One region of the Geobacillus sp. TFV-3 genome, then DNA from elsewhere that is predicted to be linked to it. Evidence: riboswitches for the same ligand, from Rfam matches in the RefSeq annotation. Region 1 holds a riboswitch; each other region holds the start of a gene.
The links. A riboswitch is a leader RNA that binds a small molecule or an ion and turns the genes downstream of it on or off. The one in region 1 is predicted to bind S-adenosylmethionine.

Region 1 (10,430 bases):
ATCAACTTCGCCCGGTCGGCCGCTGCCGCCGGAATGGCTTCATAGTCCGGCAAAAAACCGTTTTCCGCCGCAAGCGGCATCATTTCCATCCGCGCGCGGGCAAGGGCGATCCCCGACCAGTAGTCGGGGTAGCCGGGATCCGGGACGAGCACGACATCTCCCGGATTGACGAGGCAAAGCGGCAATTCGACAAGCCCGGCTTTGCCGCCGAACAAGATGGCCACTTCGCGGGCCGAATCGATCTTCACTCCATATTCACGTGCGTAAAACGCGGAGATGGCTTCTTTCAAAAACGAATAGCCTTGAAACGGCGAATATTTATGGTATTTCGGATTGGCCGACGCCCGCTGCATCGCTTCAACAATGTGCACCGGCGTCGGCTGATCCGGGTTGCCTTGTCCTAAATTGATCACGTCGCATCCGGCCTTGATTTTCTCCCCAACTTTCGCGACAAGCGAGGCGAAAAATTGCTTTGGCAGCTGCTCAAGCAGCTCGGAAAAAGGAAATTCCATTGTCATCGCCCACACCTTCTTAAAAATTCTTGAAATTCTAGTGCAACATCATATATCGTTAAAAGCAAAATGTAAAGCAAAATTTTTTCGAGGTGAAAACTCATGACGATCCGCATCGCCTGCCTCCAGCTTGACATCGCATTTGGCGACCCGAACGAAAACGAACGGCGCGCAGAAAGCGCCATTGAATCGGCCGTCAAGGATGGCGCGAATATCATCGTGCTGCCGGAATTATGGACGACCGGCTACGATTTGACGCGCCTAGATGAGATTGCCGACGAAGGCGCCGAACGGGCGAAAGCGTTCGCCTCCCGCTTAGCGCAAACGCACGGTGTTCATTTCATCGCCGGTTCCGTCGCCAAAAAAACGGCCGCCGGTGTGACAAATACGATGATTGTCGCCGACCGCAGCGGCCAAATCGTCGGCGAATATAGCAAACTCCATCTGTTTCAATTAATGGATGAACATTTGTATTTGCAACCGGGAAGCAGCTTAGGCTTGTTTTCACTCGACGGGCTTTCATGCGCCGGGGTCATTTGCTACGACATCCGCTTTCCGGAGTGGATTCGCGCCCATGCGTTGGCTGGGGCGGAAGTGCTGTTTGTCGTCGCCGAATGGCCGCTTCCCCGCCTGCACCATTGGCAGACGCTCCTGATGGCGCGGGCGATCGAAAACCAATGCTACGTCGTCGCCTGCAACCGGGCGGGCCGCGACCCGAACAACGTCTTTGCCGGCCATTCGCTCGTCATCGACCCATGGGGCGAAGTGATCGCCGAGGCGGACGAGAAGCCAGGCATTCTCTCGGCCGACATTGCCCCCGAACTCGTTGCGGACGTCCGTGCGCGCATCCCCGTGTTTGCCGACCGCCGGCCGCATGACTACGAGGCGGCAAAAAAATTTTTCAAAATGTATTGACAATCGATTGACCGACCATGTATCATTCGAATCAAGCAACCAAACAATTGATAACATCGTGAAAATTGCAAAAACTGAATACGAGGAATCGGTACTCTTATCAAGAGTTGGCTGAGGGAATTGGCCCAATGAAGCCCAGCAACCGACCGTAATGCTATCGTGAGATAGGGCGCACGCCAAGGGCGGCGCCGGAAGCGTCATGCTTCCGCAGGGCACGGTGCTAAGTCCAACAGAAAGACCGATGTCTTTCTGAAAGATAAGAGGCGCGAAGAACGTAATGAATCTTCAAGCCTCTTTCCGTATGCGAAAGAGGCTTTTTCATTTGCCGGAAACACTGAGTTTTTAGCGCGCGTCAGAACCGGCATTTGAAAACGAGCGAAATGAAAAAAGGGGGAACAAGGAAATGACCACTGTTCAAACATCGGTTTACGAACCGCTGACCGAACCGAAGGCGGTGGCGCTCGCCGTCCGTCTTGGACTATTCCGCGACGGGGCGCCGCTTGCATGCCGCGAGATCGGCGACGGGAACTTGAACCTTGTTTTTCATATCGTCGATCAAGAAACGAAACAAGGCGTCATCATCAAACAAGCGCTGCCGTACGCCAAAGTGGTTGGCGAAAGCTGGCCGCTCACGTTAAAGCGCGCCGTCATCGAAAGCAACGCGCTGCGCACGTTTGCGAGCTACGTGCCGCAATACGTGCCAAAAGTCTACTATTCTGACGAATCGCTCGCCATTACGGTGATGGAAGACTTATCCCGTTTGCAAATCGCTCGCAAAGGGCTGATCGAAGGGAAAACGTATCCGCTTTTGTCCCAGCATATCGGCGAGTTTGTCGCCAAAACGGCGTTTTATACGTCTGACTTCGGCATGAACCAGCAAGAGAAAAAGAAATTGGCGCAAAGCTTCGTCAATCCGGAACTGTGCAAAATTACCGAAGACCTCGTCTTCACCGACCCGTTTTTTGACCATGACACGAACAACTTTGAAGACAGATTGCGCCCAGACGTTGAATCGCTTTGGCGCGATGACCGCCTCCACCTGGAAGCAGCAAAGCTGAAGCGCAAGTTTTTAACCGAAGCCGATGTGCTTTTGCATGGCGATTTGCATACCGGCAGCATTTTCGCCAGCGACGACGAAACGAAAGTGATCGACCCGGAATTTGCCTTTTACGGCCCGATCGGGTTTGACCTCGGCCAATTCTTTGCCAACTTGCTGTTAAATGCGTTGTCCCGCCCTGAATCCGAGCGCCAGCCGCTCTTTGCCCATATCGACCGAACATGGGACGTCTTTGCGTCCATCTTCTCGCAGCTTTGGCGCACGGAAAGCTTGGAAACGTACGCCGCGACGCCCGGTTTGCTTGAAGACGTGCTCCGACATGCGTTCGTTGACGCCGTCGGTTTTGCCGGCTGCGAAGTCATCCGCCGAACGATCGGCCTCGCCCATGTGGCCGACCTTGACGGGATCGAGCAAAAAGAGGCGCGCCTTGCCGCCAAGCGGCATGCGCTTCGCCTCGGCCGCCGCCTGATCATTGAGCGCCGCGAGCTCACCGGAACAGAAGACTTCCGCCGCCTGTTTGCCGAAACGGAACGATAATGCCATACAATCGTCCGGGTCTCGACGCAAGTTGCACAGCGCTGACCCGGACAAACCAAAAAAAGAGAAAGGAAGATGGCGATGAGCACCTTTGCCATCCCACGCTCCGTCGAATGGCGCGGGACGCATGTGACGATTTTAAATCAGCAAAAACTTCCAACGGTCACGGAATATATCGACTTGCACACTCTGGAAGACGTCTATGACGCGATCGCCACGCTGAAAGTGCGCGGGGCGCCGGCGATCGGCATCACTGCCGCCTATGGTCTGGCGCTCGCCGCTTCGAGCTATGACACCGAGTCGGTCGATGAATTCCGTCGCCGCTTAAAACAAGATCGCGACTACCTGGCCGGCGCCCGCCCAACCGCCGTCAATTTGTTTTGGGCGCTTGACCGGCTCGTCGCTGCTGTCGAAAACGCCGCCTCCATCAACGAGGCGAAAACGACACTCATCCATGAAGCGATCCACATTCAAGTCGAAGATGAGGATGTGTGCCGCCGCATCGGTGAACACGCTTTGTCGCTCTTTCAACCAGGCGACCGGGTGATGACGATTTGCAACGCCGGCTCGATCGCCACGGCCCGCTACGGGACGGCGCTCGCTCCGTTTTATTTGGCGAAAGAAAAAGGGATCGAGCTGTCCGTCTACGCCCTTGAGACGCGGCCGGTGCTGCAAGGGGCGCGCCTGACTGCTTGGGAACTAATGCAAGCGGGTGTTGATGTGACGCTTATTACCGACAACATGGCAGCGCAAACGATCAAAGAAAAACAGATCAGCGCCGTGATCGTCGGCGCCGACCGGATCGCGCAAAACGGCGATACGGCGAACAAAATCGGCACATTCGGCCTCGCCTTGCTCGCCAAGTCGTTTGACATTCCGTTTTACGTCGCTGCGCCGCTGTCGACGATCGATTTGGCGACGAAAACAGGTGCGGACATTCCGATCGAAGAGCGCCATCCGGACGAAGTGACCTACATCGCCGGCGTGCGCATCGCCCCGGAAGGCGTCAACGTATACAATCCGGCGTTTGACGTAACACCAAACGAACTCATTACCGCCATCATTACCGAAAAAGGCATCATTGGCGGCAATTACCACACAACGTTGCCATCATTATTCACAAAGGAGGAGCAACATGAAACGATTTAAGGCCTTATCTTCCCTTTTTCTTCTTTTCTTTGCCGCATTCTCCGTCTTAGCCGGCTGCACGAACGAGCAAGACGCTATGAACTCCAATCCGGCCAATGAAACGAAGCAAACAAGCAACAAAGGCGACACCTCATCATCAAACAGCCAAACCGCAACAAGCGGCGAGCAGGCGGCCATTCCGGAAAAACTGAAAAAACCGGTGAAAATCGCCGCCATTATGCAACTGTCCATCGGCACGTTCTCATCGCAATACATCGCCGGCGTCAAAGAACAAGTGCAAAAATTCGGCGGTGAAGTGCAAATTTACAACGCGGACAACGATTTAACCAAAATGGCATCGTATGTTGAGACGGCCATTACCCAAAATGTGGACGCCATTTTGCTTGATCACGGCCGCGCTGATGCGCTCGAAGGCCCGGTGAAAAAAGCCGTCGCCAAAGGCATTCCAGTTGTGGCGTTTGACAACGATTTGAACATTCCCGGCGTCACCGTCATCGACCAAGACGACTACAGCCTCGCCTGGAAAACATTAAAAACGCTCGCAGAAGACTTAAACGGAGAAGGCAACATCGTCACGATTTGGGTCGGCGGCTTTACCCCGATGGAGCGGCGCCATGTCATTTACGAGGCGTTCAAAAAACGTTACCCGAACATTAAAGAAATCGCCAAGTTCGGCACGGCGAGCGCCAACACAGCTTTGGACACGCAAACGCAAATGGAAGCGATTTTGAAAAAATATCCGAATAAAGGCGATATCGACGCTGTCTTCGCGACATGGGACGAATTCGCCAAAGGAGCGACGCGTGCCATCGAGCAAGCCGGGCGCACGGAAATTAAAGTGTACGGCATCGATTTGAGCGATGAAGACTTGCAAATGATCCAAAAACCAAACAGCCCATGGGTGGCAACAACGGCGACCGACCCAGCCGAAGTCGGCCGTGTCCAAGTGCGGTTCGCGTATCAAAAAATCGCCGGAGAAAAAACGCCGAATATTTACTCGCTTGAGCCGCACTTAGTGAAACGGTCCGATCTTCCGGACAAACAAGTGTCGATGAATGAGCTTTCGCAATACATTCCGGGCTGGGGGCAATCCAATGTCGCCATCTCGCCGTGGATGAAAACGTTGGAAGCCCAGGTGAACAAAAAATGAACAGGTTGTCAATGCAGGGCATTGAAAAATCGTTTGGCGCCGTGCGCGTGCTTGACGGTGTGGACTTCGACATTCGTCCTGGCGAAGTCCACGCCCTTTTAGGCATGAACGGCGCCGGCAAAAGCACGCTCATGAACATTTTAGCCGGAGCCATTCCGACCGATGCTGGTACGATCACGATCGACGGTACAATATACACGTTTTCATCGCCGCGCGAAGCAAAACAAGCCGGCATCGGCCTCGTCGTTCAAGAAGTCGACACAGCGCTGTTTCCCGGTTTGCCGATTTACGAAAACGTAGCAGCGGACGAGTTCGTCCATGTGAAGCAACGGCCGATTCGCTCGCTGCGTCAAGAAAAAGAGCGGGCCGCCGCCCTGCTTCGCCGCGTCGGCCTGTCGTTGCCGCCGACGAAATTGGTTCGCGACTGCTCGCTCCATGAAAAGCAGCTGATTGTGCTCGCCAAAGTGCTGTCATCCAACGCGCGCTATATCATCCTAGACGAACCGACGGCCGCCTTAAGCGAGGCGGAAACAAGGCGTCTGTTTGCCATCATCGATGAACTGAAGCAGCAAGGCGTCGGCTTTATTTACATCTCTCATAAACTGAAAGAAGTTCAAGAGATCGCTGACCGGCTGACGATTTTGCGCGACGGCCGCGTCGTCTATCACGGAGATGCCCGCCGTTTGCCTCTTGAAGACATCGTCTTGCATATGACCGGAACAAGACGGGCTGTCACGATGAAACAAAGGCGCACATACGGAAGCGACATCGCGTTTGCCGCCCGCGGAATTTTGATCGACAAAACCGGGACAACGGTCAACCTATACGCCCACCGCGGCGAAATCGTCGGCATCGCGGGTTTGGTCGGCGCCGGCAAGACGGAGCTCGCTGAGAGCTTGATCGCCCATCGAAACACATCTGGCGAGTGGGAAATTGATGGCAGACGTTACGTGTTCTCATCGCCTTATGAAGCCATCGCCGCCGGCGTTTGCCTCATCCCGGAAGAACGGCGCAAACAAGGGCTGTTTTTGCCCGAGTCGGTAAAAACGAACGTAACCGTCCGTCTTCTTTCCCGTCTGTCGCGCTGGCAATGGATCAGCGGAACGAAAGAAACGGCTGAATCCGATAGGCTTATTCGCTCACTCGGCATTCATCCGCCGTCAAGCGCCACGGCCGTCCGCCACTTAAGCGGCGGCAACCAGCAAAAAGTCGTCATCGGCAAATGGCTGAACACAAACGCACGCGTCTTTTTGTTTGACGAACCGACGAAAGGGATCGATGTCCACGCGAAGCAAGAGGTGTTTTCCATCATTCGCTCCCTTGCCGATGAAGGAAAAACGGTGCTGTACTTTTCCAGCGAATTTCAAGAGCTGCTTGACATTTGCGACACCATCTACGTGATGGTCGACGGCCGGCTGCTCGCCCGCCTGCCGGCCGCTGAACTGACGTATGAACAGCTTGTTTACTATTGCAGCGGAGGTGAGATCCATGAGCCAGCCAGCCGTTTCCACAACGCCGTCGAAAAAAACGGCGCCGTCCATTCTTGAATGGTTGTATAAACACGGCACCTTGCTGGCCATTCTTGCCGTTATCGCCTACTTCGGCGTCACGCAAGACCGATTTTTTACGTATGAAAACTTCAGTGACATTTTGCGTTCCATTTCGATCGTCACCTTGGTGGCCATTGGCATTACGTTTTCGCTCATCGTCGACGGCTTCGATTTGTCCGTCGGTTCGACGGTGAGCCTCGCGACGATCGCGAGCGCCGCGGCGCTCGTCCTGTACCGCCAAGAAATTTTCGTCACCTTGCTCGTGCCGCTGTTGCTCGGCATTGCTGTCGGGCTTTTGAACTCGTTGTTGATCGTCAAATTCAAACTGCCGGATTTGCTCGCGACGTTGGCGACGATGTACGCCATTAACGGCGTGCAGCTCACCTATACAAAAGGGTTTTCGATCTACAACGACATGCCGTTGCCTGATGGAGGCACGGCGCCGGGCAAATTCATTCCTTCCTTTTTATTTATCGGCCAGGGAGAGCTGTTCGGCGTGCCGTTTTCGGTCTTGCTTATGCTGTTTGTCGTCATTGCCGCTCATCTGTTTTTAACGTACACCAAACCCGGCCGCCTCTTTTATTTAACGGGGGAAAACCGTGAGGCGGCAAGGCTCTCCGGCATTCCGGTCAACCGCTACCGGACGTATGCGTATGTCGTCAGCGGCTTTTTCGCCGCCTTAGGCGGCATCGTCCTTGCCTCGCGCATCGGAACCGGGCAAGTGTCAGCCGGCGCCTCGCTTTTAATGGACAGCGTCGCCGCCGCCTACATCGGATTTTCCGTCTTTGGCGCCGGCAAGCCGAACGTCATCGGCACATTGTTCGGCTCGATTTTAATGGGCGTGTTGCTGAACGGCTTGACGATGATGAACGTTCCGTATTACGCCCAAGACATTATAAAAGGCGCCATTTTAGTCGGCGCCCTCGCCTTGTCGCATTGGCAAAAAAAATAACGCCCGATCTCTGCCCCCGTGGATGGCAATCCTCGGGGGCAGACGCGTTTTTCTAGGCAAGCCATCGACCTCTTTTTCCGCCTTCTTCATGGCAGCATCCGCATACAAAACCCTTTGCCTGTTCCGCGAACGCAAGAGCGTCATCTACTTATAGCGCCGCTCAAGCTCGAGTAGCTTCTCCTTTACATCGGTGCGACTTCCGGCATAGCCAATAAGAGCGCCGTTTTTGCCGACAACACGGTGGCACGGAACGAGAATCGACAGTTCATTCGCCCGGTTTGCCTGGCCGACGGCGCGCACCGCTTTCGGGCGGCCGATTTGCGCGGCGATGTCAGCGTATGTCGCCGTCTCGCCGTATGGGATGCGGCAAAGCGCCGCCCACACCTCTTCTTGGAAGGCTGTTCCCTTCCACTTCAGCGGCAAGTCAAATACTTGGCGTCGACCGTGGAAATACTCATCCAGCTGCCTAAGCGCGCATTCAAGAAGCGGCGACCAGCTTTTGACAGCCCGATGGTCGCCGGCGAACGCGCGCCATTCCTCTAGAAACAGCTCGACTTTCACAATCGCGTCGCCGTCGGAGGCGATGTAAATGTCGCCGAGCAGCTCTGAGCGGTATACTGCATATTCAATCGTCATCGTCGTCCTCTCTTTCCGTTCGTTCGATCGGCAACGTGATATGGAACGTCGTGCCGACGCCGACTTCGCTTTCCACTTCAATTTTCCCTTGATGTTCTTCTATGATTTTATAGCTGACCATCAAGCCGAGGCCGGTGCCGCGTTCTTTCGTCGTATAAAACGGCTCCCCAAGCTTTTTGATTTTATCTTTTGGAATGCCGCATCCTTGGTCGGTGATGGAGATGCGCACATAGCACCCGGCGCGGGTGATGCGCACCGTAATGTCCCCGCCTTTTGGCATCACTTCGATGGCGTTTTTCAAAATATTGATGAACACTTGCTTCAGCTGATTCGGCTCGCAATACACCGGCGGCAGCCCGTCTTCGAAATCCGCGATGATTTGCACGTTGTGCATCATCGCTTGGGCGCTGATCAAATCGATCGTATCTTGCATAATTTTGCAAATGTCGTTTTGCCTGTATTGCACTGCCTGGGGCTTCGCCAAGACGAGAAACTCGGTGATGATCGACTCAATTCGTTTCAATTCCGACATAATGACATTAAAATACATCGAATAGTCGCCGTCAATGCTTCCTTGCAACAGCTGGATGAAGCCTTTGAGCGCCGTCATCGGGTTGCGGATTTCGTGGGCGATGCCGGCGGCCAGTTCGCCGACGACGTTGAGCGTATCCGACTTGCGCAGCTGCAGCTCCATCTCTCTGCGCTCGGTCACATCGCGAAGCATCATCATCCCGACGCCCGGAATCACTTCCTTTTTCAGCGAAAACTCAATAATTCTCCCTTTTCCCTCGTCGAAAAATTCGACCTCGCCGCTCGCTTCGCCGGTGCGTTGGCATTGTTGAAGCAGCTTATTGAGCTGGCGGTGCGCCCGTTCCGGAACGAGCTCGACCACCTTCCGGCCAAGCAGCTCCTCCTTTTCGGCGGAAAAAATGCCGCAGACAATCGGATTGGCGTCGATGATCCGATGTTGCGCATCCCAAAGCAAAATGCCATCCATCGCATGATCGAAAATGCTCCGGAACTTTTGCTCGCTTTCGCGCAGCTCACGCTCAATTTTCCGCCGCTCGCTCACATTGCGGAAAATCGTCAAGTGGTACCCGTCGATCGCTCCTTTTTTCATTGTGAACTCGAGCTGCTTATCTTCACCGTTCGGCATATGAAACGTCAGCTCGTCACGGATTTCCCCTTTGCGGCGGAACTCGCTGAAAATGCGTTTCACCTTTTCGTCCCCATAGTCGACAAAATCAAACAAATTGCGGCGCACAAGCAAATTCAAGGGCAGCTCAAACGTCCGGCTCGCCGCCGGATTGGCGTTCAATATGCAGCCAAAATCGTCCCAAATGAGGATCGCTTCATGCGCTTGTTCGAAAATAGCCCGGAACCGTTCTTCGCTTTTTTGCAACTTGATTTCCATATTTTTTCGTTCCGTCACATCGCGCATAATGGCCATGTAAAACCCGCTGTAGACGTTGGAAGTCGCCGTCAGCTCAAACATTTTCACCGTTCCGTCCGGGCGGACAAGCGACAACTCGCCTTTGGCCGTTCCCTTTTCTTTCACTTCCGCGAGCAACCGAGCGAACTCATTGGCGCATTCGCGGGCAACGAACTGCTGAAACGACAAATTGAGCAGTTTTCCTTTTTCCAAGTTCAAGCTCATCGAAAACGCCGGATTGACATCGATAAACCGCCCGAATTCATCGAAAATGACGATGCCGTCAACGGCGCGGTTGAATACGTCGCGAAACAAAAACTCATGAATGATGCGTTCGCGCTCAAGCGCCTTATGGGCTGAGATGTCGCGCATCATGACAAGGTCAAATTCGTCGAACACATCCTTTTTCATCGAAAATTCCACATGCTTCACTTTGCCGTCCGGCAGTTTGATGAGCAGTTCATCGCTGAACGAACCGAACTTTTGCAACATCGAGCGTTGAAACAGCAAAATATCGGGCGGCACGAGTTCGAGAAATGA
Region 2 (10,430 bases), 390 kb from region 1:
ACCGGCGGGAGTGTGGACATTCAAGTTGAGGAAGGGACGCTTGCCTACTATTTAAGCAAACTGAACCATCTCATGCTTCCGGCCTTGTCCGGAGCGCTTATTAACACGGTTGTGACCATTCAATATTTGCGCAGCGAAATCATCGATACGAAAGTGAAAGATTTCGTGAAAACGGCACGCGCCAAAGGAGTGCCGGAGCGGCACGTTTACTGGCGGCACATTTTGCGCAATTCGTTTTTGCCGATCGCGGCTTTTTTGGGATATGAAATTACTGGGCTTATTGGCGGGTCGGTCTTTTTAGAGTCGATTTACAGCTATCCTGGGCTTGGTCAGTTGTTTTTGCAGTCGATTATGCAGCGCGACTACAGCGTCGTGACGGCGCTCGTCATGATTTCCGGCGTGGCGACGCTAGTGGGGACATTGTTGTCCGACATCATTTTAAGTGCGGTCGACCCGCGCATTCGCATTGAGTAGGAAGGGAGGAAGGCATTGAACATGAAAATCGAGGTCAACAGCCCTGCACCAGTCGACATAACCGTTGAAAAAAGCCCTTCCGCCCTCTCGATTATGTGGCGGGAGCTCGTCCGTGATCGGCTCGCTCTTGTCTCTCTTATTATATTGACCATCATTTTGCTGATCGTCTATGGAGCTTCGATTTTTTTAGATCAAGAGGAAATTGTGAAAGTGGACTTTTTGGCCATCCACTCGCCGCCATCGGCGGAACATTGGCTCGGTACTGACTACGGCGGCCGCGATGTGTTCGGTCAACTGATTATCGGCGCCCGCAATTCCTTTACGATCGGGCTGGCCATTACGTTGATCACTGGGGCGATCGGCCTCGTTGTCGGGTTGGTGGCCGGCTATTTCGGCGGTTGGGTTGACAATGTCATTATGCGCATCATCGACTTCATTCTTGTCTTGCCATTTTTGATGCTGGTCATCGTGTTTGTGGCGATTGTGCCGAAATACAACGTCATGACGTTTATTTTGATTATGAGTGCATTTTTATGGACCGGCAAAGCTCGGCTCATCCGTGCGAAAACGCTCGCTGAGCGCGAGTTGGATTACGTAAGCGCCTCAAAGACGCTTGGAACGCCGGATTGGAAAATCATTTTGTTTCAAATTTTGCCGAATTTAAGCTCCATTATCATCGTCAATTTGACGTTGAATTTAGCCGGCAACATTGGCATTGAATCCGGGCTCACTTACCTTGGATTCGGCCTGCCGGAAAGCACGCCGAGCTTGGGGACGTTGGTCAGCTATGCGACCAACCCGGACGTGCTGCAAAACAAATGGTGGGTATGGCTGCCTGCATCATTGCTCATTTTAGTGATGATGCTGTGCATAAATTTCATCGGCCAAGCGTTAAAACGTGCGGCTGATGCAAGACAACGATTAGGATAAAGGGGGAAGAAAACAGTGAAGAAAAAGTGGTTGGCGGCGCTGGCCGCGCTCTTGCTCGTGCTCGCCGGATGCACGAGCAACTCGTCGACGACTGGAGGAGGAGACAAAAACAAACCGGCTGCGCAAAAAGAAGACATCAGCAAATTCCCGATGACCGTGAAAAACGACGGGAAAATCATCGATGGCGGCGTGTTGAAATACGGCCTTGTGTCCGACACGCCATTTGAAGGAACGCTCAGCTACGCATTTTACACGGGAGCTCCAGATGCTGAAATTTTGCAATTTTTTGATGAGTCGCTTTTCCGTACGAACGGCGACTATGAAATTACGAACGATGGCGCCGCCACGTATGAGCTGTCCGACGACAAAAAAACGATGACGATTCGCATTAAGGACAATGTCAACTGGCATGACGGCCAGCCGGTGACGGCGGAAGACTTGGAGTATGCGTATTTGGTCATCGGCCATAAAGATTATACCGGTGTCCGCTACGGCGACGCGCTCATCCAAGACATCGTCGGCATGGACGAATACCATAGCGGCAAAGCCAATAAAATCGCCGGCATTAAAGTGGTCGACAAAAAGACGTTGACGATCACATGGAAGCATGCGAACCCGTCTGTGTTGACCGGCATTTGGGCGTACCCGCTGCCGAAGCATTATTTGAAAGACGTGCCAATCAAACAATTGGCGCAATCGGATAAAATCCGAAAAAATCCGATCGGCTTTGGCCCGTTTAAAGTGAAGAAAATCGTGCCAGGCGAATCGGTGGAGTTCGTCCGAAACGATGACTACTGGGCCGGCAAGCCGAATTTGGAAGGGGTCATTCTGAAAGTCGTCAGCCCGAAAGTGGTGCTGCAAGCGTTGAAAAAAGGCGATATCGACATTGCGGAATTCCCGACGGATCAATATCCGAATGCGAAGGGAACGAAAAACATTCAGTTTATTGGCAAAGTCGACTTGGCCTACAACTACATCGGCTTTAAACTCGGCCATTGGGATGCGAAAAAGCAAGAAAATGTGATGGACAACCCGAAATTCCAAAACAAAAAGCTGCGCCAAGCGATGGCATATGCCATCAACAACCAAGAGGTGGCCGACCGCCTGTACCACGGCTTGCGCTTCCCGGCGACAACGCTCATTCCGCCGTCGTTCCCGGGTTATCATGATAAAACAATCAAAGGGTACACGTATAACCCGAAAAAAGCGAAACAGCTGCTCGACGAGGCCGGCTATAAAGATGTGGATGGCGATGGCCTGCGCGAAGACCCGAACGGCAAAAAGTTCACGATCAACTTCTTGGCGATGAGCGGCGGCGACATTGCCGAGCCGTTGGCGAAGTTTTATATGCAAGGCTGGAAAGATGTCGGCTTGGATGTCCAATTAGTGGACGGCCGCTTGGCGGAATTTAACTCGTTCTATGACATGGTTGAAAAAGACGATCCGAAAGTCGATGTGTACGCCGCCGCGTGGGGGACGGGAACAGACGTCGACCCGTACGGATTGTACGGCCGCAACGTCATGTTCAACTACTCGCGCTGGGTGAATGAGAAAAACGATGAACTGCTTGAAAAAGGCCATTCCGAGCAGGCATTTGACAAAGAATACCGCCGGAAAATTTATAGTGAGTGGCAAAAGTTGATGAACGAAGAAGTGCCGGTTATTCCAACGTTGTATCGTTCGGCCCTCTACGCGGTCAACAACCGCGTCGCCAACTTCACGGTCGATCCAAGCTCGAAGCTGACATGGAAAGACGTCGGAGTCACATCAGAACAGCCGGAAGTGGCGGAATAAGCGAAAAATGGTTGCTGTCGCGGGTTGTGTATGATCACATAAAAGACAAATTGCATACGCCTTATCAAGAGTGGGCGAGAGAACGGGCTTGATGACCCCACAGCAACCTGCCGCCGGCAAGGTGCTAACACCCGCAAAGCGGTTTCGCTTTGGATGATAAGAATGGCTCATGACCCCCTTCGCATCATTCCGAGGCGCAGGGGGTTTTTGATTGATGGGAGGTGAGAGAAACGGTGGCGGAACTTTATTCTCTCCGCGCCTGCATGGTGTCGCACTTGCCGGCCGCGGCGTTCGCTGTTCATGTGATGCGCTGCGTGCAGGCGGAGCTCATCCGGTTTGACCCGCAAGCGGCGGTGCATGTCGACCGCGGGGACGGATACGTTCATTTGTATGGAAAAGCGCAAGGAACAGCCTTTTCGGTTTTGTTGACCAACAGCGAGGCGGACGAATGGAAGGCGGACGGACCGTACGCCCTTGACCGCTACATATGGACAGAGCTCGGGAAAAAAGAGATTTTCCCTGCGCGCATGACGCCGTATTTATGGTCGGTGTTTTCAAGTCCATAATGGAAAGGGAGAGCGAGCAATGGCAGTTAAAAAGTTCGAGCATGTCGGCATTCAAGTGAAAGACATTGAGACATCGAAGGAGTTTTATCAAAATGTCGTCGGCCTTGAGCTGCTAAGCGAGATGATCCATACGAACGGAACGATGAAACTGGCGTTTTTAGGACTTGACGGTTCGATCATCGTTGAGTTGATCGAAGGGTACAACCCGAACTTGCCGACGGAAGGAAAAGTGCACCATGTGGCGTTTACGGTGGAAGGCATCGAGCAAGAGAAAGAACGGCTCAAGTCGCTCGGTGTCCCGCTTGTTTGGGACGACATTACGACGCTTCCGAACGGGGCGAAATATTTGTTTTTCCTTGGCCCGGATGGGGAATGGATCGAGTTTTACGAGCCGGGACGATAAATCCGGCAAGGAGAAGGCGGCCGCATGGGCCGCCTTTGTCCGTTTCAGCGCTGTTTGGCCAAAGAAGCAGGAAAATGGGAGGCGCACCACGTATAGTAAAAAGAGAGAGGAGGAAAATGAGATGGAGCCGCAAGTTATTCACGCCATTCAAGACGACTATCCGGATGAATTTGCCTGGTGCTATGGCTGCGGGCGGCTGAATGAACACGGCCACCATTTCCGCACCGGATGGCAAGGGGACAAGACGGTGACGGTGTATACGCCGCGCCCGGAGCATACAGCGATTCCTGGGTTTGTGTACGGCGGGCTGATCGCCTCGCTTATTGACTGTCATGGGACAGGATCAGCGGCGCTGGCGTTGCATCGGAAAAACGGCCATGAACCAGGCAGTGGGGAAACGCCGCCGCGCTTTGTCACGGCGTCGCTTCACGTTGATTTCGTCAAACCGACGCCGCACGGGGTGCCCCTTGTCGCCGTCGGGACGGTGACAGAAATTCATCCAAAAAAATGGAAAGTTGATACGGAAGTGTTCGCCAACGGCGAACTGTGCGCTCGCGGCCAAGTCGTGGCCGTCGTCATGCCGAAAACGTTTGTCCGCACCTAACAAGCAGCGAAAAGCGCCGGAGAGAGGCTGTTTTTGACAGCGTTTTCTCCGGTGCTTCGCTCGTTGCGCCCGGGCCGCTTTGGCATCGGCTTTCCGCGCATGATTCCCCTTTGGTCCATGGATAAAAGCGCTTTTTTCACGGTTTATCCATAATCAGCACCGATGATGTCGCGCTCGCCACGTCTTTGCCGTTTTGCCGCACGATGGCGGTCACATAAGCGACGGTTTTCCCGAACTTTTCCACCCTAGCCTCGATTTCGGCTTCTCCAGCCGCCACCGGGCGGTGAAACGTCGTCTGCAAGTTAATGGAGGCGTGCATTTGGTCATCGCGAAGCAAGGTCGTCACCGCATAAGCCATGAGAATGTCCGCCGCCGCTCCGACAAATCCGCCCATAATCACCCCGTTGCCGTTGAGCAGCGATTCGCTGATCGTCCATACGCCTTTCGCACAGCCGTCTCGGGCTTCCGTCAAGCGGACGCCAAGCGACTTGTCGCACGGCGGCGGCGCGCTTTGACCGGCGATGACATCGTGCAAGTTGGTCATTGGCTTCATCTGGAACACCCTTTCTGTTGTCAATCATGTTTTTTTATTCGCCAAACGGCGGCGATTTCCTCTTTTCACGTCCGTGAGGAGGAGAACGGCAAAGCGGCAGCGAAAGAAACAAGAAGCTGATGATGGAAAGGAGATGGTCTCATGTATCAACCGCCAGACGCCTTCCGTTGGACGGGGCGGATTGACAGCGTGAGCGATGAGCGGGCGTTTCGCCTTCATCAGCGCATTCGCCTGCTTGATTTAACGAATCGATTCGAATCATTGGAGCGCGCCGCCGCATTCATTGGATTTGCGTGCGACGAAGGAGTGCGCCGCAACCAAGGCCGTCAAGGAGCGAAAGAGGCGCCGGCCGCCATTAAAGCGGCACTGGCGCGGCTGCCTTGGCATCTTCCGGAAGGGGTGGTCGTCTATGACGCAGGCGATGTCGTTTGCGTTGATGAACAACTCGAACAAAGCCAGGCGGAACTTGGAACGATGGTCGCCCGCCTGTTGCGAAGCGGCATTGCGCCTATTGTGATCGGCGGCGGCCATGAGACGGCGTACGGCCATTACTTAGGCGTTCGCGAAGCGCTCGGGCCCAAGGCAAGCATTGGCATCATCAACATTGACGCCCATTTCGATTTGCGTCCATACGATGACGGTCCGACATCGGGAACGATGTTTCGGCAAATATTGGATCAAGACGGCCGAGCCAGCTACTTCTGCCTTGGCATTCAACGGCTCGGCAACACAGCGGCGCTGTTTGCGGCGGCCGAGAAGTACGGTTGCCGGTACATGATGGAAGACGAGCTGACCGCAGGGCCGATTGAGGCCGCCTATGCACAAATCGAGGAGTTTGCCGCTCATCACGATGCCGTGATGTTCACCATTTGCATGGACGCCATCAGCGCCGCGGCTGCGCCGGGAGTGAGCGCGCCGTCGCCGTTTGGACTCGCTCCATCTTTGGCGCGCGCCCTCATCCGCCGGATCGTCTCCCATCCGAACACCGTCAGCGTTGACCTTTGCGAAGTCAACCCGCTCTTGGATGAAGGCGGGAAAACGGTGGCGTTAGCCGCTGCCTTTTGCATGGAGACGATCCTTCATTTCCAACGCTTACAGCCAAGGCGGTGAGAACGTGAAATTGGTTATTGCCGAACGGGACGACAAGGAACGGGAGGCGATCCGCTGGCTCGTTTCCGCGTATTCGCTGCCAATCGAGCATGTGTACACGGCGGCCAATGTGGAGGAGATGATGGCGCTTCTTGAGCGGGAGGCGCCGGAACTGTTATACGTCGAACTGGATATGATTCCGTATGAACGATGGCCGAAGGCGACATCCCACGTCCGCTTGTTTTGCCAACGCGTCATTGCCGCAACGGCCGAGGCGACGTTTGCGCGGGCGAAACAAGCCATCGACTGGCAATGCGTTGATTTGCTCGTCAAGCCGCTCGAGCCGGCGAAGCTAAAGCAAGCGCTGAGGACGGCGACTTCGCTTTCCTCAAACAGCCGCTCGAGCCTGCCAGCGGGTTTTGACGGCCATCACGGCGACTACCGCTCATTATTTTGCGATTTTCCTTCCGCGTCCTCCGCTCATGTATGGCTCGTGCAAGCGGAACAGCCTGCCTTGTCTCAAGAAGTGATCCGCTTTTTAACGAACTATCCGTTTCGCGGACAGACGCGGATATTGCCGCTCACCCAGATGGCAGTTTGCCTGCTTCCCGATTTGCCGGGCGACGGGAAAGAAGAGGCATGGAAGCTGCTGCGCGATTGGGAGGAAGAACATCATGAGCCGCTCGCGGTGGTCGCGATGCCGCCTAATGCCAAGCAAACGGTGCGTGCGCAATACCAAGCGGCCCGCCGGTTGCTGGAGACGACGTTTTTCATCGGCTACCGGCAAGTGATCGCTCCCGCTTCGGAATACGAACAGTGGCGCGAGCTCGATCCGTTTTTGACGCCCGAGGAGCAGCGGCAATGGATCGAGATGTTGGAGCGGTTCGACCACGAAGGAGTGAAGCGATGGCTGCAGCGCGAGTTTTGGCATTGGTCCCCGCCGTTTCCGAGCCCGGAAATGGTGCGGACGCGGCTGACAAGCATTTTGGCGCAAATCCGCCGATTTATGAAAACGTATGGCCTTGACCGCGGCGGGACTGAGCGGGAATATATGCGCATCTTTCAAGAAATTTTGTACAACCGTGTTTTGTATCGCATCGTTCAAGAATTGATTTTATTTTTATACAGACTGTTCCATGAGGCGAAACGGGCCGAGGAAAACGCGCGCGTCGACGCCGTGGAGCGCGGCCTCCGTTATATGGAGGCGCATTTTCGCGATCCGTCGTTGACGCTTGAGCGAGCCGCCGCCGCCGCCGGGCGCAGCCCCGCATATTTCAGCCATTTGTTGTCGAAAAAGCGGGGGGTGACGTTTCGCGAGTGGCTGACAAACCGGCGGCTTGAGGAAGCGAAGCGGCTGCTTCGGCAGACAGACTTGCCGATCAAAGAAATCGCCGAACAAACCGGGTTTCGCACCGCCCATTATTTGACCCGCGTCTTTAAAGCAGAAATGAACCAAACGCCGACCGCCTACCGCGATGAACAACGGCCGAAACCGTCATCGCCTCGGTAGGCGGTTTTGTTTGTGAAAAAGCGCACCTTGCCAGACAGCGGGCGCGGCTGACTTCGGCGCGTGTTTCAAAAGAAATGAACCTATATCGAAAAAAATGGACATATAAAACAAATATAAAACAGAAATTTCGAAAAAATTTTATTGTTTTTAAAAGAAGCACGCCTATCTTCTCCTTTGCCGCTTCCTTTACAATAAAACGCAAAGAGAGAAAAGGAGAGGATGACGATGACGGAGAAACGAACGATCCAGCCGCTTGCGGGAACCGAGCGGCGGGCGAAAGGATGGATTCAAGAAGCGGCGCTGCGCATGTTACACAACAACTTGCATCCCGATGTCGCTGAGCGGCCGGATGAGTTGATCGTCTACGGCGGCATCGGCAAGGCGGCGCGCAACTGGGAATGTTACGAGGCGATTGTGGACACCCTTCTTCGTTTAGAAAACGATGAAACATTGCTCATCCAATCCGGCAAGCCGGTGGCGGTGTTTCGCACGCACCAGGACGCCCCGCGCGTGCTCATCGCTAACTCCAACCTCGTGCCCGCATGGGCGACGTGGGACCATTTCCATGAGCTTGACAAAAAAGGATTGATCATGTACGGGCAAATGACGGCCGGGAGCTGGATTTACATCGGCAGCCAAGGGATCGTCCAAGGGACGTATGAAACGTTTGCCGAAGTGGCGCGCCAGCACTTTGGCGGCACGCTGGCCGGGACGATCACCCTAACTGCTGGCCTTGGCGGCATGGGCGGGGCGCAGCCGCTCGCCGTGACGATGAACGGCGGCGTTTGCCTCGCCATTGAAGTCGATCCGGCCCGCATCCAGCGCCGCCTTGACACGAAATACCTCGACACGATGACTGACAGCCTGGAGGCGGCGCTCGAGATGGCGAAACAGGCGAAGAAAGAGAAAAAAGCGCTCTCGATCGGCCTTATCGGCAATGCGGCCGAGGTGCTGCCGCGTCTCGTCGAAATGGGATGGATTCCGGACGTACTGACCGACCAGACGTCCGCCCACGACCCGTTAAACGGCTACATCCCGGCTGGCCTTGCGCTTGAAGAAGCGGCCGAGCTGCGGGCGCGCGATCCGAAGCAGTACGTCGCCCGTGCGAAACAGTCGATCGCCGCGCATGTGCGGGCGATGCTCGCGATGCAAAAGCAAGGGGCGGTGACGTTTGATTACGGCAACAACATCCGCCAAGTGGCGAAAGACGAAGGGGTCGAGGACGCTTTTTCCTTCCCAGGTTTCGTGCCGGCCTACATCCGTCCGCTTTTTTGCGAAGGAAAAGGGCCGTTCCGCTGGGTGGCGCTCTCGGGGGACCCTGAAGACATTTACAAAACCGATGAAGTGATTTTGCGCGAATTCAGCGACAATGAACATCTTTGCCATTGGATCCGCATGGCGCAAAAACGCATCAAGTTCCAAGGGCTGCCGGCGCGCATTTGTTGGCTCGGCTACGGCGAGCGGGCGAAATTTGGCAAAATCATCAACGACATGGTGGCCCAAGGCGAGCTGAAAGCGCCGATCGTCATCGGCCGCGACCATTTGGATTCCGGCTCCGTCGCTTCGCCGAACCGGGAGACGGAAGGAATGAAAGACGGAAGCGACGCCATCGCCGACTGGCCGATTTTAAACGCGCTTCTTAACGCGGTCGGCGGCGCGAGCTGGGTGTCGGTTCACCACGGCGGCGGCGTCGGCATGGGCTACTCGATCCATGCCGGCATGGTCATCGTCGCTGACGGTACGAAAGAGGCGGAAAAACGGTTGAAACGCGTGTTGACGACCGATCCGGGGTTGGGTGTGGTCCGCCACGCCGATGCCGGTTATGAGCTCGCCATCCGGACGGCGAAAGAAAAAGGCATCGATATGCCGATGCTCAAGTAGAAAGGGGAGAGCCACATGCGCCCGCTTTTCATTCGCCGCGCCCGTCAGCTCGTCACGCTGGCGGGGGGCTCCGCGGCCCCGCTCGTCAAAGAGAAGATGAGCGATCTTCACATCATCGAAAACGGCAGCGTCTGGATCGAAAACGGCACGATCACAGCCGTCGGTTCGGATGATGAACTGGCCCGCCGATTTGCCGACCGTCTCGATGAGGCTGACGTGATTGACGCACGCGGCAAAACGGTCACGCCTGGCCTCATCGATCCGCACACCCATCTCGTTTACGCCGGCAGCCGCGAACGCGAATGGACGATGCGCCTTGATGGAGCGGCGTACATGGAGATCATGAACGCCGGCGGCGGCATCCATGCGACAACGAAGGCGACGCGCGAAGCGTCGGAAGAAACGTTGTATGAAGAAAGCAAACAGCGGCTTGATCAGTTTTTGCTTCATGGGGTCACGACCGTCGAGGCGAAAAGCGGCTACGGCTTAAGCCTTGAGCACGAAATCAAGCAGCTCGAAGCCGCCAAGCGGCTTCATGACACTCATCCGGTCGATGTCGTCTCCACGTTTCTTGGCGCCCACGCCGTTCCGCCGGAGTGGAAGCACGATCCGGATGAATACGTCCG
Region 3 (10,430 bases), 400 kb from region 1:
GCGCGAGGCGTTTTTGAGCCTAATTGGCGAGCCGAAGACGCAAGCGCGCATGCAGCATATGCTTGTGAAAGGAAAACCGCTCCGCAACTAAAGCGGGGGAGATCAAGGGGGGATTGGCGTGAGAGAAGCGGTTATTGTCGCAGGTGCGCGCACACCGGTCGGAAAGGCGAAAAAAGGGACGCTCGCCCATGTGCGGCCGGACGATTTAGGGGCGCTCGTCGTGAAAGAAACGATCAAGCGCGCGGGGAACTATGAAGGAAACATTGACGATCTCATTATTGGGTGCGCCATGCCGGAGGCGGAGCAAGGATTGAACATCGCCCGCAACATCGGCGCGCTCGCCGGGCTGCCGTATACCGTGCCGGCGATCACGATCAACCGGTATTGCTCGTCCGGCTTGCAGGCGATTGCTTATGCAGCGGAACGGGTGATGCTCGGCCATTCCGACACGGTCATCGCCGGCGGGGTTGAATCGATGAGCATGGTGCCGATGATGGGGCATGTCGTCCGCCCGAACGCCCGCTTGGCGGAAGAAGCGCCGGAATACTACATGTCGATGGGGCACACGGCCGAGCAAGTGGCGAAAAAATACGGCGTCAGCCGCGAAGACCAAGACGCGTTCGCCGTGCGCAGCCATCAGCGCGCCGCCAAGGCGATTGCCGAAGGAAAGTTCGATGAAGAAATCGTGCCGGTTGAAGTGACGGTGCGCAAAGTGGAAGGAAGCAAACTCGTCGAAGAGAAAATCGTCTTTGCTAAAGACGAAGGCGTACGCCCAGATACGAACATGGAGACGCTCGCGAAACTGCGCCCGGCGTTTGCGGTGAACGGCACGGTCACCGCCGGCAACGCGTCGCAAATGAGCGACGGGGCGGCGGCGGTCATGGTGATGGATCGCGAAAAAGCGGAGTCGCTCGGCTTGAAGCCCCTCGGCAAGTTCCGGTCGTTCGCGGTCGCCGGCGTGCCGCCGGAAGTGATGGGAATCGGCCCGGTGGCGGCGGTGCCGAAAGCGTTGAAGCTGGCCGGTCTTGAGCTGTCCGACATCGGCTTGATCGAGCTGAACGAAGCGTTCGCCTCGCAATCAATCCAAGTCATCCGCGAACTCGGGTTGGATGAGGACATTGTCAATGTGAACGGCGGCGCGATTGCTCTGGGCCACCCGCTCGGCTGCACGGGCGCGAAACTGACCTTGTCTTTGCTTTACGAAATGCGGCGCCGCAACGTGCAGTTCGGCATCGTCACGATGTGCATCGGCGGCGGCATGGGCGCAGCCGGCGTGTTTGAACTGTTGTAGCGGCAGCCGAAAGCGAGCGGGCTCCACATCAGCTCGCGCGAGGCATGCCTCCGCATTTGCCCGGTTGCATGGAACGCCTATTTCCCGGGCGGCAACGCCGCCCGGATCATCAATCTGAATTTCGAGGGAGGAAACAACGATGGCGAAAACAATCGAAGAAGCGATCAAAGGCGGCAGCTTTTTGATCGAAGACATTTCGGCCGAGCGCGTGTTTACGCCGGAAGATTTCACCGACGAACATCTCATGATCGCCAAAACGACGGACGAGTATGTCAACAATGAGGTGCTCCCGCAGCTCGAGCATCTCGAAAACCATGAGTTTGACCGCTCTGTGAAGCTGCTCCGCAAAGCGGGCGAGCTCGGCTTGTTGAGCGCCGACATTCCAGAAGAATACGGCGGATTGGGCTTGGATAAAGTGAGCTCGGCCATCATCGCGGAACATATGGCTCCGGCCGGTGGCTTTGCGATTTCGCACGGGGCGCACGTCGGGATTGGCTCGCTGCCGATCGTCCTGTTTGGCACGGAAGAGCAAAAACAAAAATATTTGCCGTATTTGGCGACCGGCGAAAAAATCGCTGCCTACGCCTTGACGGAGCCGGGGTCGGGTTCGGACGCACTCGGCGCGAAAACGACGGCGAAACTGAACGCGGAAGGCACGCATTACATTTTAAATGGTGAAAAACAATGGATCACCAACTCTGGATTCGCTGATGTGTTTGTCGTCTATGCGAAAGTCGACGGCCAGCATTTCACGGCGTTCATCGTTGAGCGCGATTTCCCAGGCGTGTCGACCGGTCCTGAAGAAAAGAAAATGGGAATCAAAAGCTCGTCGACGCGGACGCTCATTTTGCAAGACGTGCCGGTGCCGAAAGAAAACGTGCTCGGCGAAATCGGAAAAGGCCATGTCATCGCCTTCAACATTTTGAACATCGGCCGCTATAAGCTTGGGTTAGGGGCGGTCGGCGGCGCGAAACGGGCGTTGGAGATCACGCTCAAATACGCCAATCAGCGCCAACAATTCAAACGGCCGATTTCGCAGTTTACATTGACGCAGGAAAAATTCGCGACGATGGCATCACGCCTGTATGCCGCCGAAAGCTCGGTTTACCGCACAGTCGGCTTGTTCGATGAGCGGATGGGACTCTTGGATGCGGAAAAGGCGAAAGACGGAAAAGAAGTGGCGAAATCGATCGCCGAATACGCCATCGAATGTTCGCTCAACAAGTTTTTCGCGACGGAAGTGCTCGATTACATCGTGGATGAAGGCGTGCAAATCCACGGCGGGTACGGCTTTATGCAGGAATACGAAATTGAGCGCGCTTACCGCGATTCGCGCATCAACCGCATTTTCGAGGGGACGAATGAAATCAACCGCCTTCTCGTGCCGGGCATGTATTTGAAAAAAGCGTTAAAAGGCGAGCTGCCGCTCTTCCAAAAAGCGCAGCAGCTTCAGGAAGAACTGATGATGATGACGGCCGAGGAACCGGGTTCGGGCGTGCTCGAACAAGAAAAATATCTCGTGCGCAACGCGAAAAAAATCGCCTTGATGGTCGCTGGCTTAGCGGCGCAAAAATACGGCCAGCGCATTGAAGAAGAGCAAGAAGTGCTTGTGAACATCGCCGACATCGTCTCGAACATTTACGCGATGGAATCAGCGCTCTTGCGCACGGAAAAAGCGATCAACGCGAGCGGGGAAGAGAAAAACAAACAAAAACTTCTTTATACGCAAATTTTCTGCCAAGAGGCGTTCAATGAAATTGAAGCCCATGCGAAAGAAACGCTCGTCGCCGTCGAACAAGGCGACACGCTGCGAATGATGCTCGCCGCGCTCCGCCGGCTGACGCGCCATACGCCGATCAATGTGATCGCGAAAAAACGCGAAGCGGCCGCCGCGCTCATTGAAGCAGAACGGTATATTGTGTGATAATAGGAAGTACCAAGCTGCGGCTTGGTACTTTTTGCTTGATGGGCATTTCATTCGGGCGGGCCAGACGCCAAGACAGGCTTGCCGTGCCGCGATCGTCGATCCATCATTTCAAAGAGGGGTGAGGCACGCGGCGGTTGGTTGATCCATCATTTGAAGGGAGGGGTGGCTATGGCGTTGACGCTCTATTGGTATCCAAAATGCGGCACGTGCCGGAAGGCGAAAAAATGGTTGGATGAACACGGCGTTGAGGTGCAAACGGTGCATTTGGTTGACGAACCGCTGACGAAAGAAGAGCTCGCTGAACTGCACCGGAAAAGCGGGCTGCCGCTCAAAAAATTTTTCAATACGAGCGGCATGAAATACCGCGAACTTGGTTTGAAGGACAAGCTCGATCGCGCATCGGAAGACGAGATGCTCGATTGGCTCGCCTCGGACGGGATGCTCGTCAAACGGCCGATTTTGACGGACGGCGAGCGGGTTGTCGTGGGCTTTCGAGAACAAGAATACGAGGCGTTTTTCGCCAAGAAGGCATAAAAATTTTTGCAAAATCGGGTGAATTCAGTGAGTTTTTGCGGAAAATCGGTTATGATGAAAAAGGATACATTTTGTCGCGATGGAGGGATTCGATGAACACGCCGAAAGAACTTCGTTACACAAAGGAGCATGAATGGGTGCGCGTGGAAGGAGAGAACGTGCGCATCGGCATTACGGATTACGCCCAATCGGAGCTTGGCGACATCGTCTTTGTCGAGCTGCCGGAAGTGGGCGCAGAGGTTGCGGCCAACGAGCCGTTCGGCAGCGTTGAATCGGTGAAAACGGTCTCCGAATTGTATGCGCCGATCAGCGGCACGGTCGTTGAAGTGAATGAGGCGTTGAACGACCATCCGGAGTACGTGAACGAATCGCCCTATGACAAAGCGTGGATGATCGTCGTCAAACCGAACGATTTGAGCGAAATGGACCACTTGTTGACGGCTGAGCAGTACGAAGCGATGATCAACGAAGGATAAACGTTCCTGCAATCTTCGCTTCCATTCGGGCACTCTATACATACCGGAATTTTGATGAAAAAGGGGTGCTCGCTGTGGTGTTGCAAACGAAGCACATGGATGTCACGGACCGGATCATCGGCAAACTGAACGGCCGCTCGCTGGACTTGTACGAGGAAGGAGAGCTCATCGGGCGCCTTCCGCTTCCGGCGGCCGTCCCGTTGAAACATGGATATATCGAACAAAACGGGCGAATTTTCAAACAGGTGACCGCTACCGTTGAACCGGACCAAAAATATGTCGACTGCGACGGGGAAGCGGGCTGGTGTTGAAAGGCAACGGTGCGATGCCGTTGCTTTTCTTTTTCCACCTTTCGCCGGCGCGGGGCATACAATATCGTATCTCCTTTCGAAGTTAGGTGGGTCGGACATGCGACGCGTGGAAAAAGTGATCATTGTGGAAGGGCGATCGGACAAGCAAAAAGTGGCGGCTGTCCTGAATGAGCCTGTCGTCATCCTTTGCACGAACGGCACGATCAGTGACGCGCGTTTGGAAGAATGGGCTGATGAGCTGGAAGGATATGATGTGTACTTGCTGGCGGATGCCGATGAGGCGGGAGAAAAATTGCGCCGGCAGTTTCGCCGCATGCTTCCAGAAGCGGAGCATCTTTACATTGACCGGGCGTACCGTGAAGTCGCGGCCGCTCCGATTTGGCACTTGGCGCAAGTGCTGCTGCGCGCCGATTTCGACGTCCGCATCGAATGGCTGATGAGAGGGAGAGGCGAGTGAAAGCGATCGATCGAAACGATGTCAAACGAGTGGTGGAAGGAGAGCCGCTTCTGGCCCTTTACTTGTATACCCCGCTGTGCGGCACGTGCCAGCTGGCGCGGCGGATGCTCACGGTGGTGGAGCAGTTGTTTCCGGCGCTGCCGTTTTATGAAACGGACATCAACTATATTCCTGAGCAGGCGGCTGCGTGGAAAATCGAAAGCGTTCCGTGCCTGCTTCTTTTTAGGGATGGAACGATCGCGGGCAAGTGGTATGCCTTTCACTCCGTTCCGTATTTGTATGAAGTGATTCAAGCCTGCTTGCCGGACGAGTGATTCGCCTTTTTTTGACGCTGTTTGACACATTTCTTGGGAAATGACAAAAACGGCGCTCATTCGTCAACGGGTTGTCGAGATTTTTGTAAAGGATTTCCCCTCTTCAGAATGGAAGTGAAAGAAATATAAGGAATGGAGGAGGGGGATGTCCATGGAAATGCGCGAATTGGTCGGGCAATTCGTGGAACGGATGCAAGGGTTGCGCCATTTGTTGCCGATTTTGCCGGATGAACAGCTGTGCGTTCGCTTTGAAAGCGGGGATGAAACCGTGCTGTTGATGGTTGGCAAAGAGCCTGCTGCGGCGGAGAGGGAACACGATGAACGGAAGACATTGACGATTAAAGGTTCCAAAGCATCGATCGAGTCGTTGTTGAACGGGGAATTGAAGCTGCAGCAGCTCGTGCGGCTGCAAGAAGTGTACGTGTCAGGAAGCTTCCGCCATCTGCTACTGCTTGAGTCGCTCCTCCATTTGGCCAAACCGTATCGGCATGTTGGGTGAAAAATTTGTTGACAGCGTTCGACAAGTGATGATACAATCAGATTTGTAATAATTGAATAGACGATTGTTGCGCTCTTATCAAGAGAGGTGGAGGGATGTGCCCAATGAAGCCCGGCAACCGTCAGCGCATGCGCTGAAATGGTGCCAATTCACACAAAGCGGCCTGCTTTGAGAGATAAGAGACGGAATGGTGAACAATACCTTTCTGTTCTCTGCGGGCAGAAAGGTTTTCTTTTTGTGCTCTGCTGCCTTGGGAGAAAGGAAGGTGAAACAATGATTGCATTAGAACAAGTGACGAAAATTTATCAAGCGGCCAACGGTTCGGTCACGGCCGTCGACAACGTGTCGCTTGAAATTCGCGAAGGGGAAATTTTCGGCATCATCGGCTACAGCGGCGCGGGGAAAAGCACGCTCATTCGATTGCTCAATGGGCTCGAGAAGCCGACGAGCGGCCGGGTGGTTGTCGCCGGACGCGATATGGCGCGCATCAAAGGCCGAGAGCTGCGCAAGGCGCGCCAAGAAATCGGAATGATTTTTCAGCATTTCAACTTGCTTTGGTCGCGCACCGTCAGGGAAAACATTGCCTTTCCGCTTGAAATTGCCGGCGTCCCGAAAGAGGAGCGGAACAAGCGGGTGGGTGAATTGATCGAGCTTGTCGGCCTTTCCGGGCGCGAGGATGCCTACCCGTCGCAGCTGAGTGGCGGGCAAAAACAGCGGGTCGGCATTGCCCGCGCGCTGGCGAACAATCCGAAAGTGCTGCTTTGCGACGAGGCGACATCGGCGTTGGACCCGCAGACGACCGATGCGATTTTAGACTTGCTCGTTGACATCAACAAACGTCTTGGGCTGACGATTGTGCTCATCACCCATGAAATGCACGTCATCCGCAAAATTTGCGACCGCGTCGCCGTGATGGAAAGCGGCCGAATCGTTGAGCAAGGCGAAGTGCTGCATGTGTTCCGCCACCCGCAGCAGCCGATTACGAAGCGGTTCGTCCAACAATTGATCGAGCCTGAGGAGACGGAAGAAGCGATTTCCCATTTGTTTGGCCAATACCCGAACGGGCTGATCGCCCAGCTGACGTTCGTCGGCGCAGCCGCCGGAAAGCCGCTCATCACCGAAGTGGTGCGGCAGTTTGCTGTTGATGTCAACATTTTGCAAGGGAAAATTTCGCAAACCCATCAAGGCGCCTATGGGGTGTTGTTCGTGCACCTCGACGGAGCGAAGGATGAAATCGACCGGGTGCTTGACTATATTCAACGCCAGCAAGTGGCGGTGGAGGTGATTCAAGATGCTCGCTGACCTCCTGCCGAACGTGCAATGGGAGACGATGTGGGCGGCGACGGTCGAGACGCTGTATATGACGGGAGTGGCGGTGGCGGCCACCTTCGTCCTCGGGATCGTTCTTGGCTTGCTGTTGTTTTTGACAGCGAAAGGAAACCTGTGGGAAAACCGGTTTGTCAATACAGTGATTGCTGCGTTTGTGAACATTTTCCGCTCCATTCCGTTTATTATTTTGATCATTTTGCTCATTCCGTTTACAACATGGCTCGTCGGGACGATGCTTGGCGCCAATGCGGCGCTGCCGGCTCTGGTCATTGGAGCTGCGCCGTTTTACGCCCGCATGGTCGAAATCGCGCTTCGCGAAATTGATAAAGGAGTCATCGAAGCAGCCCAAGCGATGGGCGCCTCAACGTGGACAATCATTTGGAAAGTGCTCTTGCCCGAATCGCTGCCGGCGCTTGTCTCCGGCATTACCGTCACGGCGGTGTCGCTTGTCGGCTACACAGCGATGGCTGGAGCCATCGGCGCCGGCGGGCTTGGGAACTTGGCGTATTTGGAAGGGTTCCAGCGCAACCATAACGATGTGACGTTTGTCGCGACCGTATTGGTGCTTATCATTGTCTTTGTCATTCAGTTTATCGGTGACTTTGTCACTTCGAAAATTGATAAACGATAAAGGAGGAAGAACTCGATGAAAAAATGGCTTGGCGCTCTGCTCGCGGCCGTTCTCGTCTTGGCTTTGGCGGCATGCGGCGGCAACAAGAACGACAACGCGGAAGGCGGCAAAGACGGCAATTTGGTGAAGCTGAAAGTCGGCGCCTCAAACGTGCCGCATGCGGAAATTTTGGAAAAAGCGAAACCGATTTTGAAGAAAAAAGGCATCGACTTGGAGATCATCACATTCCAAGATTACATCTTGCCGAACAAAGCGTTGGCGGAGAAGCAAATAGATGCCAACTACTTCCAACACATCCCGTATTTAGAATCGCAAAAGAAAGAATACGGCTATGATTTCGTCAACGCCGGGGGCATTCATATCGAGCCGATCGGCTTATACTCGAAAAAATACAAAAGCATTGAAGAACTGCCGGACGGTGCGACGATCATCATGAGCAACTCGGTCGCCGACCATGGCCGCATTTTGTCGATGCTGCAAGAAAAAGGGCTCATTAAATTGAAACCGGGTGTCGATAAAACGAAAGCGACGGTCAACGACATCGTGGAAAACCCGAAACATTTGAAATTTAAGGCCGACGTCGACGCTGGGCTGCTTCCGCAAATTTACAAAAACGGCGAAGGCGATGCCGTGCTGATCAACGCCAACTATGCGCTTGATGCCGGTTTGGATCCGGCGAAAGACCCGATCGCCGTTGAGTCGCCGAAAAATAATCCGTATGTGAACATTGTTGCGGTGCGCAAAGGCGATGAAAACCGGAAAGAAATCAAAACGCTTGTCGAAGTGCTGCAATCGAAAGAAATTCAAGACTTCATCAAAGAAAAATACCACGGCGCCGTCATTCCAGCGGCGGAAACCAATCAATAACGGGAGCATTTCGCTTCCGTTTCTTTATTTGTCCCAAAAAAGCCGCCCCCTTGCCCGAAGAAAGCTCCAACGTTCAAAACGGTTCTCAATGCGAGGGCGCCGTGGTCAACCTGCTTTTCCGCTGCTTCATCGACCGTTCAAGCGCGCCAGCACGGCGGCGAGCATCACGATGATGGCGCAGTTTTGCAACATGATCACCGCCGCCAGACTCAGCTCTCCGTCTCCTTGCTCGTTCCACATGGAGGCGATGCCCAGCCAAACGATGAATGAAACGGCAACGGCAGTCAGCCAAAAGACAAACCAACGAGCCATGGTTATCTCCTCCTTTTTCTCAATACAATTCGTTGTTTAATTTCGTTTTCCTCCATGCATACTAACAACTGAAACGAGCAAAGGAGGAAAACGAAGATGAACAACGGAACATATGCGTCGGTCGAAACGGCGCTTCGCCACTATAAGGAAGGGCTTGGGGCGTTCACCCAAAAACTTCCGAACGTGGCGGAACGGTTTAACGCCTTTACGGAAGCATGCTTTGCCGAAGGGGCGCTGTCGAAAAAAGAAAAACAATTGATCGCCCTTGGCATCAGCGTGGCCGCGCAAGATGAGTATTGCACGATTTACCATGCGAAAGGCTGCCTTGATGAAGGGGCGTCGGAACAAGAAATTTTGGAAGCATGCGCGGTGGCGGCCGCGTTTGGCGGCGGGGCGGCGATGAGCCAGGCGGTGACGCTTGTGCAGGAATGCCTCGGCGAGTTGCGAGCGGCTCACTAGACTCCGGAAAAAACGGGGTCTTTTTTTTTTTTGCAAAAACTCGTACAAGCTTGAGGTTTTCGTGTAAAATAGTAAAAGGCGCTGTTTTTTCACACGGTCATAGTGAAAACAGAGCGAGAAAGTTGCAGGCAGTTTTCATTTGTTATAAAATTATAATGAGAATAAATTGAGAATGAGCGATCGCTAGAAGATGAGCGAGCTACGATTACTTTCAAGCGGGAATTGGAGGTATGCTGCATGGCAGTATTGACGATTCGAAATCTTCACGTCTCCGTGGAGGGAAAAGAAATTTTAAAAGGAGTGGACTTGGAAGTAAAAGGCGGGGAAATCCACGCCATCATGGGTCCGAACGGGACGGGGAAATCGACGCTGGCATCGGCGGTTATGGGCCATCCGAAATATGAGGTGACCGAGGGCGAGATTACGCTTGACGGCCAAAACGTCTTGGAGATGGAAGTCGATGAGCGGGCGCGCGCCGGCCTGTTTTTGGCGATGCAATACCCAAGCGAAATCAGCGGAGTGACGAACGCCGACTTTTTGCGCGCTGCGATCAATGCCCGGCTTGGGGAGGGCAACGAAATTTCGCTCATGAAATTCATCCGCAAGCTTGATGAAAAAATGGCGTTTCTTGAAATGAACCCGGATATGGCGCACCGTTACTTGAACGAAGGATTCTCGGGCGGGGAGAAAAAGCGGAACGAAATTTTGCAGCTGATGATGCTTGAACCGAAAATCGCCATTTTGGACGAGATCGACTCCGGATTGGACATTGACGCGCTGAAAATTGTCGCCAAAGGCGTCAACGAAATGCGCAGCAGCGAATTCGGCTGTTTGATCATCACTCACTACCAACGGTTATTGAACTACATCACGCCGGATTACGTGCACGTCATGATGCAAGGGCGCATCGTCAAATCGGGCGGTCCGGAACTGGCGCAGCGGCTTGAGGCGGAAGGGTACGACTGGATCAAAAAAGAGCTTGGCATCGAAGACGAAACGGTCGGACAAGAAGCGTAAGCGTTA

Region 2: it holds a riboswitch for S-adenosylmethionine, as region 1 does, so the genes downstream of both, BJQ97_RS10640 (hypothetical protein) here and mtnK (S-methyl-5-thioribose kinase) in region 1, are expected to answer to the same signal.
Region 3: it holds a riboswitch for S-adenosylmethionine, as region 1 does, so the genes downstream of both, BJQ97_RS14760 (methionine ABC transporter ATP-binding protein) here and mtnK (S-methyl-5-thioribose kinase) in region 1, are expected to answer to the same signal.

The regions. Positions count from the first base shown of each region.
Region 1 covers NZ_MPSP01000001.1:2,494,198-2,504,627, forward strand. The annotation lists gene BJQ97_RS12555 (pyridoxal phosphate-dependent aminotransferase) at 1-518, opposite strand, end outside; gene BJQ97_RS12560 (carbon-nitrogen family hydrolase) at 615-1,427, shown strand; SAM riboswitch class I at 1,522-1,690, shown strand; gene mtnK (S-methyl-5-thioribose kinase) at 1,831-3,021, shown strand; gene mtnA (S-methyl-5-thioribose-1-phosphate isomerase) at 3,103-4,170, shown strand; gene BJQ97_RS12575 (sugar ABC transporter substrate-binding protein) at 4,157-5,320, shown strand; gene BJQ97_RS12580 (sugar ABC transporter ATP-binding protein) at 5,317-6,867, shown strand; gene BJQ97_RS12585 (ABC transporter permease) at 6,809-7,822, shown strand; gene BJQ97_RS12590 (methylated-DNA--[protein]-cysteine S-methyltransferase) at 7,967-8,458, opposite strand; gene BJQ97_RS12595 (PAS domain-containing sensor histidine kinase) at 8,448-10,430, opposite strand, start outside.
Region 2 covers NZ_MPSP01000001.1:2,105,752-2,116,181, reverse strand. The annotation lists gene opp4B (oligopeptide ABC transporter permease) at 1-474, shown strand, start outside; gene BJQ97_RS10650 (ABC transporter permease) at 496-1,404, shown strand; gene opp4A (oligopeptide ABC transporter substrate-binding protein) at 1,420-3,198, shown strand; SAM riboswitch class I at 3,257-3,361, shown strand; gene BJQ97_RS10640 (hypothetical protein) at 3,432-3,764, shown strand; gene BJQ97_RS10635 (VOC family protein) at 3,784-4,167, shown strand; gene BJQ97_RS10630 (PaaI family thioesterase) at 4,289-4,771, shown strand; gene BJQ97_RS10625 (PaaI family thioesterase) at 4,908-5,324, opposite strand; gene hutG (formimidoylglutamase) at 5,466-6,434, shown strand; gene BJQ97_RS10615 (helix-turn-helix domain-containing protein) at 6,439-7,923, shown strand; gene hutU (urocanate hydratase) at 8,149-9,804, shown strand; gene hutI (imidazolonepropionase) at 9,820-10,430, shown strand, end outside.
Region 3 covers NZ_MPSP01000001.1:2,890,224-2,900,653, reverse strand. The annotation lists gene BJQ97_RS14805 (3-hydroxyacyl-CoA dehydrogenase/enoyl-CoA hydratase family protein) at 1-91, shown strand, start outside; gene BJQ97_RS14800 (acetyl-CoA C-acetyltransferase) at 119-1,291, shown strand; gene BJQ97_RS14795 (acyl-CoA dehydrogenase family protein) at 1,431-3,215, shown strand; gene BJQ97_RS14790 (arsenate reductase family protein) at 3,387-3,752, shown strand; gene gcvH (glycine cleavage system protein GcvH) at 3,845-4,228, shown strand; gene BJQ97_RS14780 (YusG family protein) at 4,303-4,539, shown strand; gene BJQ97_RS14775 (toprim domain-containing protein) at 4,637-4,996, shown strand; gene BJQ97_RS14770 (thioredoxin family protein) at 4,993-5,310, shown strand; gene BJQ97_RS14765 (sterol-binding protein) at 5,462-5,809, shown strand; SAM riboswitch class I at 5,882-5,991, shown strand; gene BJQ97_RS14760 (methionine ABC transporter ATP-binding protein) at 6,083-7,111, shown strand; gene BJQ97_RS14755 (methionine ABC transporter permease) at 7,101-7,769, shown strand; gene BJQ97_RS14750 (MetQ/NlpA family ABC transporter substrate-binding protein) at 7,785-8,636, shown strand; gene BJQ97_RS14745 (hypothetical protein) at 8,763-8,948, opposite strand; gene BJQ97_RS14740 (carboxymuconolactone decarboxylase family protein) at 9,045-9,407, shown strand; gene sufC (Fe-S cluster assembly ATPase SufC) at 9,645-10,424, shown strand.